2 regions of the Streptomyces sp. NPDC048606 genome follow, and region 1 is predicted to be linked to the other one. Evidence: riboswitches for the same ligand, from Rfam matches in the RefSeq annotation. Region 1 holds a riboswitch; the other holds the start of a gene.
What was found. Region 1 has a riboswitch for glycine ahead of gcvT (glycine cleavage system aminomethyltransferase GcvT). Riboswitches for the same ligand answer to the same signal wherever they lie in the genome.
Positions count from the first base shown of each region.

Region 1 (7,175 bases):
GAAGTCGACCGGGTCGTCCTGCCAGTCGGGCTCGTAGAGCCGTACGCGCCCTCCGGTGGCCGGTCCGTCGAGGGGGGTCCGGCCGGTGCGACACAGGGCGGCGACGGCGGCGGGCGGCAGCGGCACGCCGACGGCGCCCTCGGGGTTGAGGGCGATGCCGAGCTGCGGGGGCAGCCCGCGGGCGAATTCGACGGCGGGGGCGACGGCGAAGTCCATGGCGGCGCCGGCGCCGACCCGGAACTGGGCCTCGGAGCTGTAGACGGGGACGTACGCCTCGCCGTCGATCAGCATCGTGGGCAGGGTGAGGCCGTCGCTGTCGGGCCCGCCGCCCTCGGGCAGCGGAACCCAGACGTGGCCGCGGCCCAGCGCCTCCAGGATCCGCTCGCCGGCGTCCGCCTGCCCGAGCGCCGCCCCGAGCACCCGCTCCACCTCGTTCGCCGGCCAGCCGCTGCCCTGCATGTGCCGTTGCCTCCGTAGGTTCGGCGATGTGTCGTGCCGAGGCTACCGGCCCCGCCCTCAGCCCTCGAACGAGATGCGGGTCACCGCGGCGGCCGAGCGGCGGTCGAGCAGGACGGCCGAGGCGCAGCCCGCCGGCGGCCGGCCGGCCTCGGCCTCGCGCAGCAGCCGGCGCACGGCGCCGCGGTGGCGGGCGAAGGCGTACGCGGAGACGCGCCGGCCGCGGGCCTCCTGCCCGGAGAGGGCCTCCTCGGCGGTGGTGTCCAGCAGCAGCAGGTGCAGGGCGCGGCCGCGGCGGCGGGCGACGGCGGCCAGGGTCGCGCGCACCCAGCTCTGGGTGCCGCAGTCGTGGACCACCACAGAGTCGCCGGAGCTCAGCCGGCGCCACAGTCCCCAGTAGTGGGCGACGCGGACGGCGGGCCGGTAGACGGCGTAGGGCAGGGCGCCCGGCATGCGGCGCTCCCAGCGCTCGCGGACGTCCTGGGAGTCGATGCCCCCGCCCTCGGCGGCGCGCTTGATCAGGGTGCTCTTGCCGCCCCCCGGCAGGCCCGAGACCACGACGATGTCACCGGCGGCGAAGCCGAGCCGGTGGGGGCCGCGGGCCGGTGCGCCCCGCAGGTCCCGTACGCGGCCCGCCACGCGGGCCGGTACGCCCCGCTGGGTGGGGACCGCGTCCACGGTCCCCGACGGTGTCACCACTTCGAATCTCCGCACAGTGCTCTCCCCCCGAAATCGGGCCGTGAAGGCCCCATGCCCACTGAGTGTAAAGAGACGGTAATCCGGCGGGCCCGGTTCCGCTCGTACGTTCTTGCGGGCCCCACCGCCCACTCCCGCGCGACCCGTGCAATGATGTGCGCCATCTGGACACCAACTGCATACCGGCCGCTTGAATCCGCGCGGGAGAGTCCCGGCAGGCCGCGAGGCCGTGCCCGGGCGCCGAAGGAGCAAGTACCTCCCTTGAATCTCTCAGGCCCCGTACCGCGTGGATGAGGCAGATCTGAAAAGCGAGCCGCGACACGCCCGTCCCCCGACGGGCGACGGCGCGCGCTCCACCCAAGGTGCAAGTCGAGGGCGCGCCGCGTACCCGCGGTAACTCTCGGCGAACCTCTCAGGTTCCGATGACAGATGGGGAGGATCGTCCTCGTCATGTCATGCCCTGGGACCCGGGAGCCACACCCATGAGCACTGCCCCCCGCCTGACCGCGCTCGACGCGCTGCACCGTTCGCTCGGTGCGACCATGACCGACTTCGCGGGCTGGGACATGCCGCTGCGCTACGCCAGTGAGCGCGAGGAGCACACCGCGGTACGCACCAAGGCCGGCCTCTTCGACCTCTCCCACATGGGCGAGATCACCCTGACCGGCCCGGAGGCCGTCAAGGCCCTGGACCACGCGCTGGTCGGCAACATCTCGACCGTCGGCGTCGGCCGCGCCCGCTACACGCACATCTGCGTGGAGGACGGCGGCATCCTGGACGACCTGATCGTCTACCGCCTGGGCGAGACGGAGTACATGGTCGTCGCCAACGCCTCGAACGCCCAGGTCGTGCTGGACGCGCTGACCGAGCGCGCGGCGGGCTTCGACGTCGAGGTCCGCGACGACCGCGACGCGTACGCGCTGATCGCCGTCCAGGGCCCCGAGTCCCCCGGCATCCTGGCGTCCCTGACCGACGCCGACCTGGACGGTCTCAAGTACTACGCCGGTCTGCCGGGCACCGTCGCGGGCGTGCCCGCGCTGATCGCCCGCACCGGCTACACGGGCGAGGACGGCTTCGAGCTGTTCGTGGCCCCCGAGCACGCGGTCGAGCTGTGGCAGGCCCTGACGAAGGCCGGCGAGGGCGTGGGCCTGGTCCCGTGCGGGCTGTCCTGCCGCGACACGCTGCGCCTGGAGGCGGGCATGCCGCTGTACGGGCACGAGCTGACCACCTCGCTGACCCCGTTCGACGCGGGTCTGGGCCGGGTCGTGAAGTTCGAGAAGGAGGGCGACTTCGTCGGTCGCGCCGCCCTGGAGGCCGCCGCCGAGCGCGCCGCCACGAACCCGCCGCGCAAGCTGGTCGGCCTGATCGCCGAAGGCCGTCGCGTCCCGCGCGCCGGCTTCCCGGTCGTCGCCGACGGCAAGGTCATCGGCGAGGTCACCTCCGGCGCCCCGTCCCCGACGCTGGGCAAGCCGATCGCCATGGCGTACGTCGACGCGGCGCACGCCGCGCCCGGCACCTCCGGCGTCGGCGTCGACATTCGCGGTACGCATGAGCCGTACGAGGTCGTGGCCCTGCCGTTCTACAAGCGGCAGAAGTAGCCCGCGGGGTCCGTGTCGTACGGCGCAGGCCGTGCGGCGGGGCTCCCGTACGCGTCTCACCACCCGAGACCACTGTTCGTATCCACTCCCCCGCATCCAGGAGAATCAGGTCATGAGCAACCCCCAGCAGCTGCGTTACACCAAGGAGCACGAGTGGCTGTCGGACGCCGTGGACGGCGTCGCGACGGTCGGCATCACGGAGTTCGCGGCCAACGCGCTCGGTGACGTCGTCTACGCCCAGCTCCCCGAGGTCGGCGAGAGCGTCACCGAGGGCGAGACCTGTGGCGAGCTGGAGTCGACCAAGTCGGTCAGCGACCTGTACTCCCCCGTCTCCGGCGAGGTCGTCGAGGCCAACCAGGACGTCGTGGACGACCCGGCGCTGGTCAACACGGCTCCGTTCGAGGGTGGCTGGCTGTTCAAGGTGCGTCTGTCGGAGGAGCCGAAGGACGTCCTGACGGCCGACGAGTACGCCGCGCTCACCCACTCCGACAACTGAGACCCCAGGGGAACTTGATGTCCGTCCTGAACACCCCCCTCCACGAGCTCGACCCGGACGTCGCCGCCGCCGTCGACGCCGAGCTCGTGCGCCAGCAGTCGACCCTGGAAATGATCGCGTCGGAGAACTTCGCTCCCGTCGCCGTCATGGAGGCCCAGGGCTCGGTCCTGACCAACAAGTACGCCGAGGGCTACCCGGGCCGCCGCTACTACGGCGGTTGCGAGCACGTCGACGTGGTCGAGCAGATCGCGATCGACCGCATCAAGGCGCTGTTCGGCGCCGAGGCCGCGAACGTCCAGCCGCACTCCGGTGCGCAGGCCAACGCCGCCGCGATGTTCGCGCTGCTCAAGCCGGGCGACACGATCATGGGCCTGAACCTGGCCCACGGCGGTCACCTGACCCACGGCATGAAGATCAACTTCTCCGGCAAGCTCTACAACGTGGTCCCGTACCACGTGGACGAGACCGGCCAGGTCGACATGGCCGAGGTCGAGCGCCTCGCCAAGGAGTCCAAGCCGCAGCTGATCGTCGCGGGCTGGTCCGCCTACCCGCGTCAGCTGGACTTCGCCGCCTTCCGCCGCATCGCGGACGAGGTCGGCGCGTACCTGATGGTCGACATGGCGCACTTCGCGGGCCTGGTCGCCGCCGGTCTGCACCCGAACCCGGTGCCGCACGCCCACGTCGTCACCACCACCACTCACAAGACCCTCGGCGGTCCGCGCGGCGGCGTCATCCTGTCGACGCAGGAGCTGGCCAAGAAGATCAACTCCGCGGTCTTCCCGGGTCAGCAGGGCGGCCCGCTGGAGCACGTCATCGCGGCCAAGGCGGTCTCCTTCAAGGTGGCGGCCTCGCCCGAGTTCAAGGAGCGCCAGGAGCGCACCCTGGAGGGCGCGAAGATCATCGCCGAGCGTCTGGTGCAGCCGGACGTCACCGAGGTCGGCGTCTCCGTCCTGTCCGGCGGCACCGACGTGCACCTGGTCCTCGTCGACCTGCGCAACTCGGAGCTGGACGGCCAGCAGGCCGAGGACCGCCTCCACGAGGTCGGCATCACGGTCAACCGCAACGCCATCCCGAACGACCCGCGGCCGCCGATGGTCACCTCGGGTCTGCGGATCGGCACGCCGGCCCTGGCCACGCGCGGTTTCGGCGCCGAGGACTTCACCGAGGTCGCCGAGATCATCGCCCAGGCCCTGAAGCCCTCGTACGACAGCGAGGACCTCAAGGCCCGCGTCTCCGCGCTCGCCGCGAAGCACCCGCTGTACCCGTCGCTCTAGTCGCGGGCTCGGGAAGGGCCCGACCCCGCCGTGCGCCGGCGCCTGTCGCCGTGCACGGGGTCGGGCCCTTTTCATGACCAAAGCCCCAGGCGGATGCGGCCCATTGCCACTGATTCGTCCAAAAAAAGGCAAATAGGCTTCGAATAAAAGGCATCCTCTGGCAGGACGGACACGGACCCATGGACATGAGCGCGGCGAACAGGAAGGGACTCAGTCTCTTCGCGCTGATCATGATCGGCATCGGCTCGATCTTCGGATCCGGCTGGCTCTTCGGGGCCGGTACGGCCGCCCAGGTCGCGGGTCCGGCCGCACTGGTCGCCTGGGTCATCGGCGCGGTGTTCATCGGCATGATCGCCATGTCCTACGCCGAGGTGGGCGCGGCCTACCCGATCCCCGGCGGCATGGCCCGCTACGGCGCCATCTCGCACGGTCCCGTGCTCGGCTTCGTCACGGGCTGGGCGGTGTGGATCGCGGTCGCCTCGCTCATCCCGATCGAGTCGATCGCGGCCACCCAGTACATGTCCTCCTGGAGCTTCGGCTGGGCGAAGGACCTGGTGGACGCGGGGTCGCACCAGCTGACCCCCTTCGGCATGGGCGTGGCGCTCGTGCTGACCGTGCTGCTGTGGCTGTCCTGCTACTGGTCCGTCCAGCTCCTCGCGAAGATCAACGCGGGCCTGACCCTGGTGAAGTTCGCCATTCCGGTCCTGGCCGTGGTCGCGCTGGTCGCCTCCGGCTTCCACACGGAGAACTTCCAGGCCCACGGGGGCTTCGCCCCGAACGGCTGGACCGCCGTGCTGACCGCCGTCACCACCTCCGGCGTGGTCTTCGCCTTCAACGGCTTCCAGGCCGTGGTCAACCTCGGCGGCGCGGCCAAGAACCCGGGCCGGGCCATCCCGATCGCCCTGGTGGGCGCCCTGTCCCTGGGGCTGGTCATCTACCTCGCCCTCCAGGCGGCCTTCCTGGGCTCCGTACCGCCCGAGCACCTGGCGCAGGCCGGCGGCTGGTCGGGCGTGAACTTCAACTCCCCGTTCGCCGAGCTCGCCAAGCTCCTGATGATCCACTGGGTGGTGGTGATGCTCCAGTTCGGCGCCTTCATCTCCCCCGCCGGCTCCAACATCGCCAACGTGGCCTCCGCCGCCTACATGGTGCAGAACCTCTCCGAGACCGGCTTCTTCCCCAAGCGGCTCAAGGAGACGCACCCCGTCTACGGCACCGCCCGCCCGGCGATGTGGATGAACCTCGGCTTCTCGGTCCTGCTCCTGGTGACCGTGGGCCACAGCTGGAAGACCCTGGCCCCGATCATCTCGGCCGCGATGGTGATCTCGTACCTGATCGGACCGATCGCGGTGGGCGTCTTCCGCCGCACCAAGCCCGACCTGCCCCGCCCGTTCCGACTTCCCGCCGCACGCCTCCTGTGCCCGCTGACCTTCGTCTTCGCCGCCTGCGCCCTGTACTGGTCGAAGTGGCCGAACACCGGCATCGTCACCGCCCTGACCCTGCTGGCCGCCCCGATCGCCGCGCTGGTGCTCTCCCGCAAGGGCGAGCGGAACCTGGCCCGCCAGTTCGCCCCCGCGTGGTGGATCGTCTTCTTCCTGGGCGCCCTGTCGCTGCTGTCCTACCTCGGCTCCACCGACTTCGGCGGCCGGGGCACCATCCCCGGCGGCCTCGACATCCTCCTCGTCGCGGGCATGGCGCTCGTCACGTACTTCTGGGCCGTCGAGGCCGGCGTCCGGGCCCACCGGGCCGGCCTGCCCGGCCCCGACCCGGTCCTGGACGGGGTCGAGGGCCCGGCGCGGCCCGCCGGAGCACCGGAGCGCGAGCTGACCCACGCCTGACCGCCACGTCCGGCAGCCGAACCGTTCACTTCCACGCGATACGCTCGTCTGCCGGACAAAATCCGCAGATCCACCGCCTTCACCACCAGCACCACCCGCACCGCCCGCACCACCACCCCTGCCCCTCACCACCCACGAGCAGACAAGGGAGTCCGCCAGTGGCCATCTCCGTCTTCGACCTCTTCTCCATCGGCATCGGCCCCTCCTCCTCCCACACGGTCGGCCCGATGCGCGCCGCACGCATGTTCGTGACGCGGCTGAAGAAGGACGGCGTCCTCGCCCAGACCGCGTCCGTGCGCGCGGAGCTCTTCGGCTCCCTCGGCGCGACCGGCCACGGCCACGGCACCCCCAAGGCGGTCCTGCTCGGCCTGGAGGGCCACTCCCCGCGCACGGTCGACGTGGAGACGGCCGACGACGAGGTGGAGCGGATCCGCAAGAGCGGGCGCCTGCGCCTGCTGGGCACCGAGATAGGCGATGTCCACGAGATCGCCTTCGACGAACCGAGCCAGCTGATCCTGCACCGCCGCCGCTCGCTGCCGTACCACGCGAACGGCATGACCCTCTTCGCCTACGACGCCTCCGGCGCCCCGCTGCTGGAGAAGACCTACTACTCGGTCGGCGGCGGCTTCGTCGTCGACGAGGACGCGGTCGGCGAGGACCGGATCAAGCTCGACGACACGGTACTGAAGTACCCCTTCCGCTCGGGCGACGAGATGCTGCGCCTCGCCAACGAGACCGGCCTGTCGATCTCCTCCCTGATGCTGGAGAACGAGAAGGCCTGGCGCACGGAGGAGGAGATCCGCGAGGGCCTCCTGGAGAT
Region 1 is NZ_JBEZIB010000002.1:438,758-445,932, reverse strand. It holds gene AB0D01_RS04085 (enhanced serine sensitivity protein SseB) at 1-459, opposite strand, end outside; gene AB0D01_RS04080 (AAA family ATPase) at 517-1,134, opposite strand; glycine riboswitch at 1,344-1,447, shown strand; gene gcvT (glycine cleavage system aminomethyltransferase GcvT) at 1,635-2,750, shown strand; gene gcvH (glycine cleavage system protein GcvH) at 2,863-3,246, shown strand; gene glyA (serine hydroxymethyltransferase) at 3,264-4,520, shown strand; gene AB0D01_RS04060 (APC family permease) at 4,700-6,355, shown strand; gene AB0D01_RS04055 (L-serine ammonia-lyase) at 6,514-7,175, shown strand, end outside.

Region 2 (7,175 bases), on a different contig from region 1:
CTGTACGGGTGGTTCCACTCGCCGCCCAGGGCCGCGGCCGTGTGCGGCGCGTTGGCCAGCGGGTTGTCCTCCAGCGGCCACTCGCCGCCCGCGACCCGCTCGATCTCGTGACGGATGGCGATCATCGCGTCGCAGAAGCGGTCGATCTCGGCGAGGTCCTCGGACTCCGTCGGCTCGATCATCAGCGTGCCGGCGACCGGGAAGGACATGGTCGGCGCGTGGAAGCCGTAGTCGATCAGGCGCTTGGCGATGTCGTCGACGCTGACGCCCGTCGCCTTCGACAGCGGACGCAGGTCGATGATGCACTCGTGGGCGACCAGGTTGCCCGGGCCGGTGTAGAGCACCGGGTAGTGCGGCTCCAGGCGCTTGGCGATGTAGTTCGCGCCGAGCACGGCCACCTGGGTGGCGCGCTTGAGGCCCTCGCCACCCATCAGGCGGACGTACGACCAGGAGATCGGCAGAATGCCCGCCGAACCCCACGGGGCGGCGGAGATCGGACCGACGCCGGTCTCCGGGCCCGCGGTCGGCTGGAGCGGGTGGTTGGGCAGGTACGGGGCCAGGTGCGCCCTGACACCGACCGGGCCGACGCCCGGGCCGCCGCCGCCGTGCGGGATGCAGAAGGTCTTGTGCAGGTTCAGGTGCGAGACGTCGCCGCCGAAGTGACCCGGCTTGGCGAGGCCGACCAGGGCGTTCAGGTTGGCGCCGTCGACGTAGACCTGACCGCCGGCCTCGTGCACCTGCGCGCAGATGTCGGCGACGTGCTCCTCGAACACGCCGTGCGTCGACGGGTAGGTGATCATCAGCACGGCGAGCTCGTCACGGTACTGCTCGATCTTGGCCCGCAGGTCCGCGGCGTCGACCTCGCCGTCGTCGGCGGTCTTGACGACGACGACCTTCATGCCGGCCATCACGGCGCTCGCCGCGTTCGTGCCGTGCGCCGAGGACGGGATGAGGCAGATGGTGCGCTGCTCGTCGCCGTTGGCCCGGTGGTAGGCGCGGACGGCCAGCAGACCGGCCAGCTCGCCCTGGGAGCCGGCGTTCGGCTGGATGGAGACCTTGTCGTAGCCGGTGACCTCGCAGAGACGTTCCTCCAGCTCGGTGATGAGCGTGAGGTACCCCTCGGCCTGCTCGACCGGGGCGAACGGGTGCAGCTGACCGAACTCGGGCCAGGTGACCGGCTCCATCTCGGTGGTCGCGTTGAGCTTCATGGTGCAGGAGCCCAGCGGGATCATGCCGCGGTCCAGCGCGTAGTCCTTGTCCGAGAGGCGGCGCAGGTAGCGCAGCATCGCGGTCTCGCTGCGGTGCTGGTGGAAGACCGGGTGGGTCAGGTACTCGTCCGAACGCAGCAGGCCCTCGGGCAGGGCGTCGGCGGCGGAGGCGTCCAGCGCCTCGATGTCGGCGGTGACGCCGAAGGCGGCCCAGACGGCCTCGACGTCCGCGCGCAGCGTGGTCTCGTCGCAGGAGACGGAGACGTGGTCGGCGTCGACGCGGAAGAGGTTGACGCCGCCCTCGCGGGCCGCGGCGACGACCTCGGCGGCCTTGCCGGGCACCCGGGCGGTGACCGTGTCGAAGAAGGAGCCGTGCGTGACCTCGACCCCGCCGGCCGTCAGGCCCGCGGCCAGGATCGCGGCGTAGCGGTGGGTGCGGCGGGCGATCGTGCGCAGGCCCTCGGGGCCGTGGTAGACGGCGTACATGCCGGCCATCACCGCGAGGAGCACCTGGGCGGTACAGATGTTGCTGGTGGCCTTCTCCCGGCGGATGTGCTGCTCGCGGGTCTGGAGCGCCAGGCGGTAGGCCTTGTTGCCGTCCGCGTCCACGGAGACGCCGACGAGGCGACCGGGCAGGGAGCGGGCGTGCTTGTCCTGGACGGCCATGTAGCCGGCGTGCGGTCCGCCGAAGCCCATCGGGACGCCGAAGCGCTGGGTGGTGCCGACGGCGATGTCCGCGCCGAGGGAGCCCGGGGAGGCCAGCAGGGTCAGGGCGAGCAGGTCGGCGGAGACGGCGACGATCGCGCCGAGCCCGTGCGCCTGGTCGATGACCGTCTTGATCTCGCGCACCGCGCCGGAGGCACCGGGGTACTGGACCAGGACGCCGTAGACGCCGCGCTCGGCGATCTCGGCCGGGATGCCGTCGGACAGGTCCGCGACGACGACCTCGATGCCGATGGGCTCGGCGCGGGTCTCGATGACGGCGATGGTCTGCGGCAGGGCGTCGGCGTCGACGAGGAAGACGTTGCCCTTGGACTTGCCGACGCGGCGGGCCAGGGTCATGGCCTCGGCGGCGGCGGTGCCCTCGTCGAGCAGGGAGGCACCGGAGGTCGGCAGACCGGTCAGGTCGGCGACGACGGTCTGGAAGTTCAGCAGCGCTTCGAGGCGGCCCTGCGAGATCTCGGGCTGGTAGGGCGTGTACGCCGTGTACCAGGCCGGGTTCTCCATGACGTTGCGCAGGATGACCGGCGGGGTGAAGGTCCCGTAGTAGCCGAGGCCGATCATGGAGGTGAGGACCTGGTTGCGGTCGGCGAGCGAGCGCAGCTCGGCGAGCACCTCGGCCTCGGTCCGCGCCTCGGGCAGGTTCAGCGCCTCGGCGGTCTTGATGACATCCGGCACCGCGGCGGCGGTGAGTTCGTCCAGGGAGCCGTAGCCCACCTGGGCGAGCATCTTCGCCTGCGCCTCGGCATCCGGGCCGATGTGGCGCTGCTCGAAGGGGATGCCCTGCTCCAGCTGAGCGAGCGGAATGCGGTTGGCGGTCATGACGGAGGCCTCCTGGTCGTATGACCTGCGAGGGGCACCACGGCGCGGGCACCCGGACGGCCTCCCCCTCTGTCATCTCAACCTGAGAGCTTCACCGGGCCCCACGGGGGTCTCCCGTGCGATCCGGCTTTCACCGTCGGTGAGGCGCGGAACCGGTACTGCGTGCCCGGTACCGCCCCTGCTTTCCAGAGTGGCCTCGTCGCGTGCGGTACGTATGCCTGAGAGATTCCGGGGAGGATTTGCTCCTTCGGCGCCTCCGTCGAGCTCACTCGGAGGACTCTCCCGCACAGGGTCAACAGCCGTCACCCAGCCTACCAGCGGGGATCCGGGGCCTCCCTCGAGTGGCCCCCCATCCCGATATGCCCTTCTGTAGTCATTACGGATGAGTTGTGAACCGCGTGCGACCAGACGGAGGGACCGTGCAGACCGACATCGATCCGCGCAGCCTGATCGGCCGCAAGGCATTCGACCGCAACGGCGCCAAGATCGGCACCGTGGACGAGGTCTACCTCGACGACGCCACGGGAGTGCCGGAATGGGCCGCCGTCCGGACCGGCCTCTTCGGCCGGGACGCCTTCGTCCCCCTGGAACCCAGCGAGGTCGTGGACGACGCCCTGCGCGTGCCCTTCGACCGTTCCCTGATCAGGGACGCCCCCGATTTCGGGGTGGGTCGCCACCTCTCCCCCGAGCAGGAACTCCAGCTCTACCACCACTACGGCCTGGACGTGACCCTCCCCGAGGACGTCCGCGGCCCCCTCACCCCTCCGGAGAAGCCGTAGAGAGGTCCGAGGACGCCTCCCCCACCAGGGGCAGCGGATCGGAGGTCTCCAGTTCCGGGTCGTCCACCCGGAAGGTACGGACCCGCCCGGGCGCCGATCCCGGCCGCTCGAACCGTACGGTGACCCGCCCGACGCCGCTGCCCTGCACCCATCCGGCCCCGTACACCGCGTGCCGTACGTCGCTCCCCGCCGGCCAGTGCCGTGCGGCGGCCCGCTCCGGCTCCCCGGACGGCTCCTCGGGCGCCGCGGCCCCCTCCTGCCCGGCCGCCTCCTGGGGCGCGCCCGTCGTCCCGTCCGCCGCCTCCCCCTCGGTGCGGGCCTGGGCGAAGAGGTCCTCCTGGGTGTAGTCGGCGAGCCCGGTCACGCCGACCCCCAGCAGCCGTACGCCGCCCGTGGTGTCGACGCCCTCCAGCAGTCGCGCCGCCGCCTCCCGGACGACCGCCGGGTCGTCGGTCGGCCCGCGCAGGGTCTCGGAGCGGGTCAGGGTGGAGAAGTCGTAGCGGCGCACCTTCAGGACGATCGTCCGTCCCGAGTGCCCGGAGGCGCGCAGCCGCACCACGCACCGGTCGGCGAGCCGCGCCACCTCCCCCCGGATGCGGACGCGGTCGTGCAGGTCCACGTCGAAGGTGTCCTCGACGGACACCGACTTCGCGTCCCGTTCGGCCACCACGGGCCGGTCGTCCAGTCCGAGCGCCATCCGGTACAGGCCGACCCCGTGGGCCCTGCCCACCATCCGCACCAGCTCGTCCTCGCCCGCCTCGGCCAGGTCCCCCACGGTGGTGATGCCGGCCCGCCGCAGGTGTTCCCCGGTGGCCGGCCCCACCCCGGGCAGGGTCCGCACCGGCATCGGCGCGAGCAGCTCCCGCTCGGTACCGGGCTCGATCAGCAGCAGTCCGTTCGGCTTGGCCTCCTCGGAGGCCACCTTGGCCAGCATCTTCGACCCGGCCAGGCCCACCGAGCCGCTCAGGCCGGTCAGGGCCGCGATGTCGGCGCGCAGCCGTTCCCCGGTGGCGCGGGCGCCCGGCGCGTCGAAGGCCCGCCCGCCCGCCTCCAGGTCCACGAAGGCCTCGTCCAGGCTGAGGGGCTCCACCAGGGGCGAGAGCTCCCGCAGCAGGCCCATGACGAGGTCGCTGACCTGCCGGTAGAGGGTGAAGCGGGGGTGGACGTAGGCGCCGTTCGGACAGAGCCGGCGGGCCTGCGCGGTCGGCATCGCCGAGTGCACCCCGTACCGTCTGGCCTCGTAGGAGGCGGTGGCGACCACGCCGCGCGGCCCGAGCCCGCCGACGATCACGGCCTTCCCGCGCAGACTGGGCTTCGACGCCTGCTCCACCGCGGCGTAGAAGGCGTCCATGTCCAGGTGCAGGATGGTCGGCGCGGTTCTCACACCCCGATGCTGCCCTACGGCTCTGACAGCGGGCCGCAGCCGCCCCACGGGCCCGCGGGGATCCGCGCGCGGCGAGGGCCCGCACCGGGGAGGTCAGCCGGCGCGGTTGCGGCGGGCCGCCAGCTCGTCGGCCGGATTGTGGCCGACCACGGTCTCGCCGGTGTCCACGCGCTCGCCGTGCAGCTGCGACAGCGCGCTCTCGACGTCGCGCCAGACGACCCCGACGGCGATGCCGAAGACACCCTGCCCGCCCTGGAGCAGGCTGACGACCTGGTCCGGGGAGGTGCACTCGTAGACGGTCGCCCCGTCGCTCATCAGCGTCATCCGTTCGAGGTCGGAGAAACCCCGGTCGCGCAGGTGCCGGACGGCGGTGCGGATGTTCTGGAGCGCGACCCCGGTGTCGAGGAAGCGCTTCACGATCTTGAGGACGACCACGTCGCGGAAGCTGTACAGCCGCTGCGTGCCCGACCCGTAGGCCGGTCTCACGCTGGGCTCCACGAGGCCGGTGCGCGCCCAGTAGTCGAGCTGGCGGTAGGTGATCCCGGCCGCGGCGCAGGCCGTGGGGCCCCGGTAGCCGACCTGTTCGGGCGTCGGATCCTCGCTCACCGGCCCCACCGCCGGGGCCGCCGCCGGCTGACGGTGCGCGGGACCAGCCGCAGCACCGCGCATCGGGTACGACCCGCCATCACTGCGCGCGGGGGTGCCCCCGGTCGTACCGTCGCCCGTGATCCTCACGCCGACCCTCCGTCCTTGACCTGCCATCTTGAAGGTAGGCAGTGACCAGGGGTGCGTCAACGATCGCCACACTCGGCACGCCGAGTGATAATCACCCTGAGAGTGGTTTCCCGTACCCCATTGCGGGGAAAGGCTACTCGAATGGGCTGAAAGTTCCGGGAGTACGACGCGGCCCGTGTTTCACGAGGGGCCCGGTCTCGCGCCCCTCACGACCACGGTGCGCCACCCCCGCCGGGTCCGCTACTGGGGGCCCGTGCCGAAGTCCTCCGGCGAGATCTGGTCGAGGAATTCACGGAACTTCTCCACCTCGTCCTCCTGCTCGTCGGGAATGGCGATTCCGGCGTCGTCGAGGACGCCGTCACTGCCGTAGATCGGCGTCCCCGTCCGCAGGGCCAGCGCTATGGCGTCGGATGGCCTCGCGCTCACCTCGACCCCGCTGGCGAAGACCAGCTCCGCGTAGAAGACGCCCTCCCGCAGATCCGTGATGCGGACCTCGGTGAGCTCCTCACCGACCGCCTCCAGCACGTCCTTGAACAGGTCGTGCGTCAGCGGCCGGGCAGGGGCCATCCCCTGCTGCGCGAAGGCAATGGCGGTCGCCTCCCCTGGACCGATCCAGATGGGGAGGTACCGATCGCCTCCCACTTCACGCAGGAGCACGATCGGTTGGTTGGAGGGCATTTCCACCCGGACACCCACAACGTCGAGCTCGTTCACACAGCAACCCTAGGACCTGCCCGGCAGGTTTGGGTAGTCGGGGCCGCACGACGGACCTCCCGGTCAGTGCAACCGGACCCCGAGCGCGGTCTGTACCAAGGCCTCGTGGAGCCTTACGCACAGCCCCGCGAGCTCCCTGGTCGTGGCCTCCGCGTGCGTCCGGGTCTGCGGATTGCGGTGCCGGCGCAGGGGCGCGACGACCTGTTCCACGAGTCCGGCCTCGCGGTCCGCGGCCGCTTTCATAGCGCGCAGATGGCGGGGTTCGAGCCCGAATCGACCGAGGTCCGCGATCAACCGGGCCACGGTGACCGCCTCGGCGTCGAATCCACCGTCGGGAGCCTCGCTGACGAGCCCGTACGACTCCCACTCCACGAGCCGGACCTCGTCCACCTCCGCGGCGGCGATCAGCTCGGCACGGCCCACCCGTGCGACGGTCGGCCGCCCGCCGCCCGCCTCCCCGTACAGGGGTGCGGGGACGGCGGGGTCGACGGACTCGCCGTTCGCGGTGGGCGCGGGAATGCGCACCTGCTCACCGCGGTCGAGCGCGTCGAGCTGCTCGCGGATGACCTTCAACGGCAGGTAGTGATCGCGCTGGAGGCGCAGGATGCGCCCCAACCGCTCCACGTCCCCGGTACTGAACTTGCGGTACCCGGAGGGCGTGCGCCGGGGCTCGACGAGCCCCTCCGCCTCCAGGAAGCGGATCTTCGAGATCGTGACTTCGGGGAACTCCTCGCGCAGCGTGGTCAGCACCGTGCCGATGCTCACCAACCGTCCTGCCGAGGCGGCGGCGCCGGCGGCGCCGCCCTGGGGGGC
Region 2 is NZ_JBEZIB010000068.1:6,639-13,813, reverse strand. It holds gene gcvP (aminomethyl-transferring glycine dehydrogenase) at 1-2,750, opposite strand, end outside; glycine riboswitch at 2,947-3,045, opposite strand; gene AB0D01_RS38500 (PRC-barrel domain-containing protein) at 3,170-3,529, shown strand; gene AB0D01_RS38495 (DNA polymerase IV) at 3,507-4,913, opposite strand; gene AB0D01_RS38490 (MerR family transcriptional regulator) at 5,007-5,648, opposite strand; gene AB0D01_RS38485 (bifunctional nuclease family protein) at 5,889-6,362, opposite strand; gene AB0D01_RS38480 (MerR family transcriptional regulator) at 6,426-7,175, opposite strand, start outside.
Region 2: it holds a riboswitch for glycine, as region 1 does, so the genes downstream of both, gcvP (aminomethyl-transferring glycine dehydrogenase) here and gcvT (glycine cleavage system aminomethyltransferase GcvT) in region 1, are expected to answer to the same signal.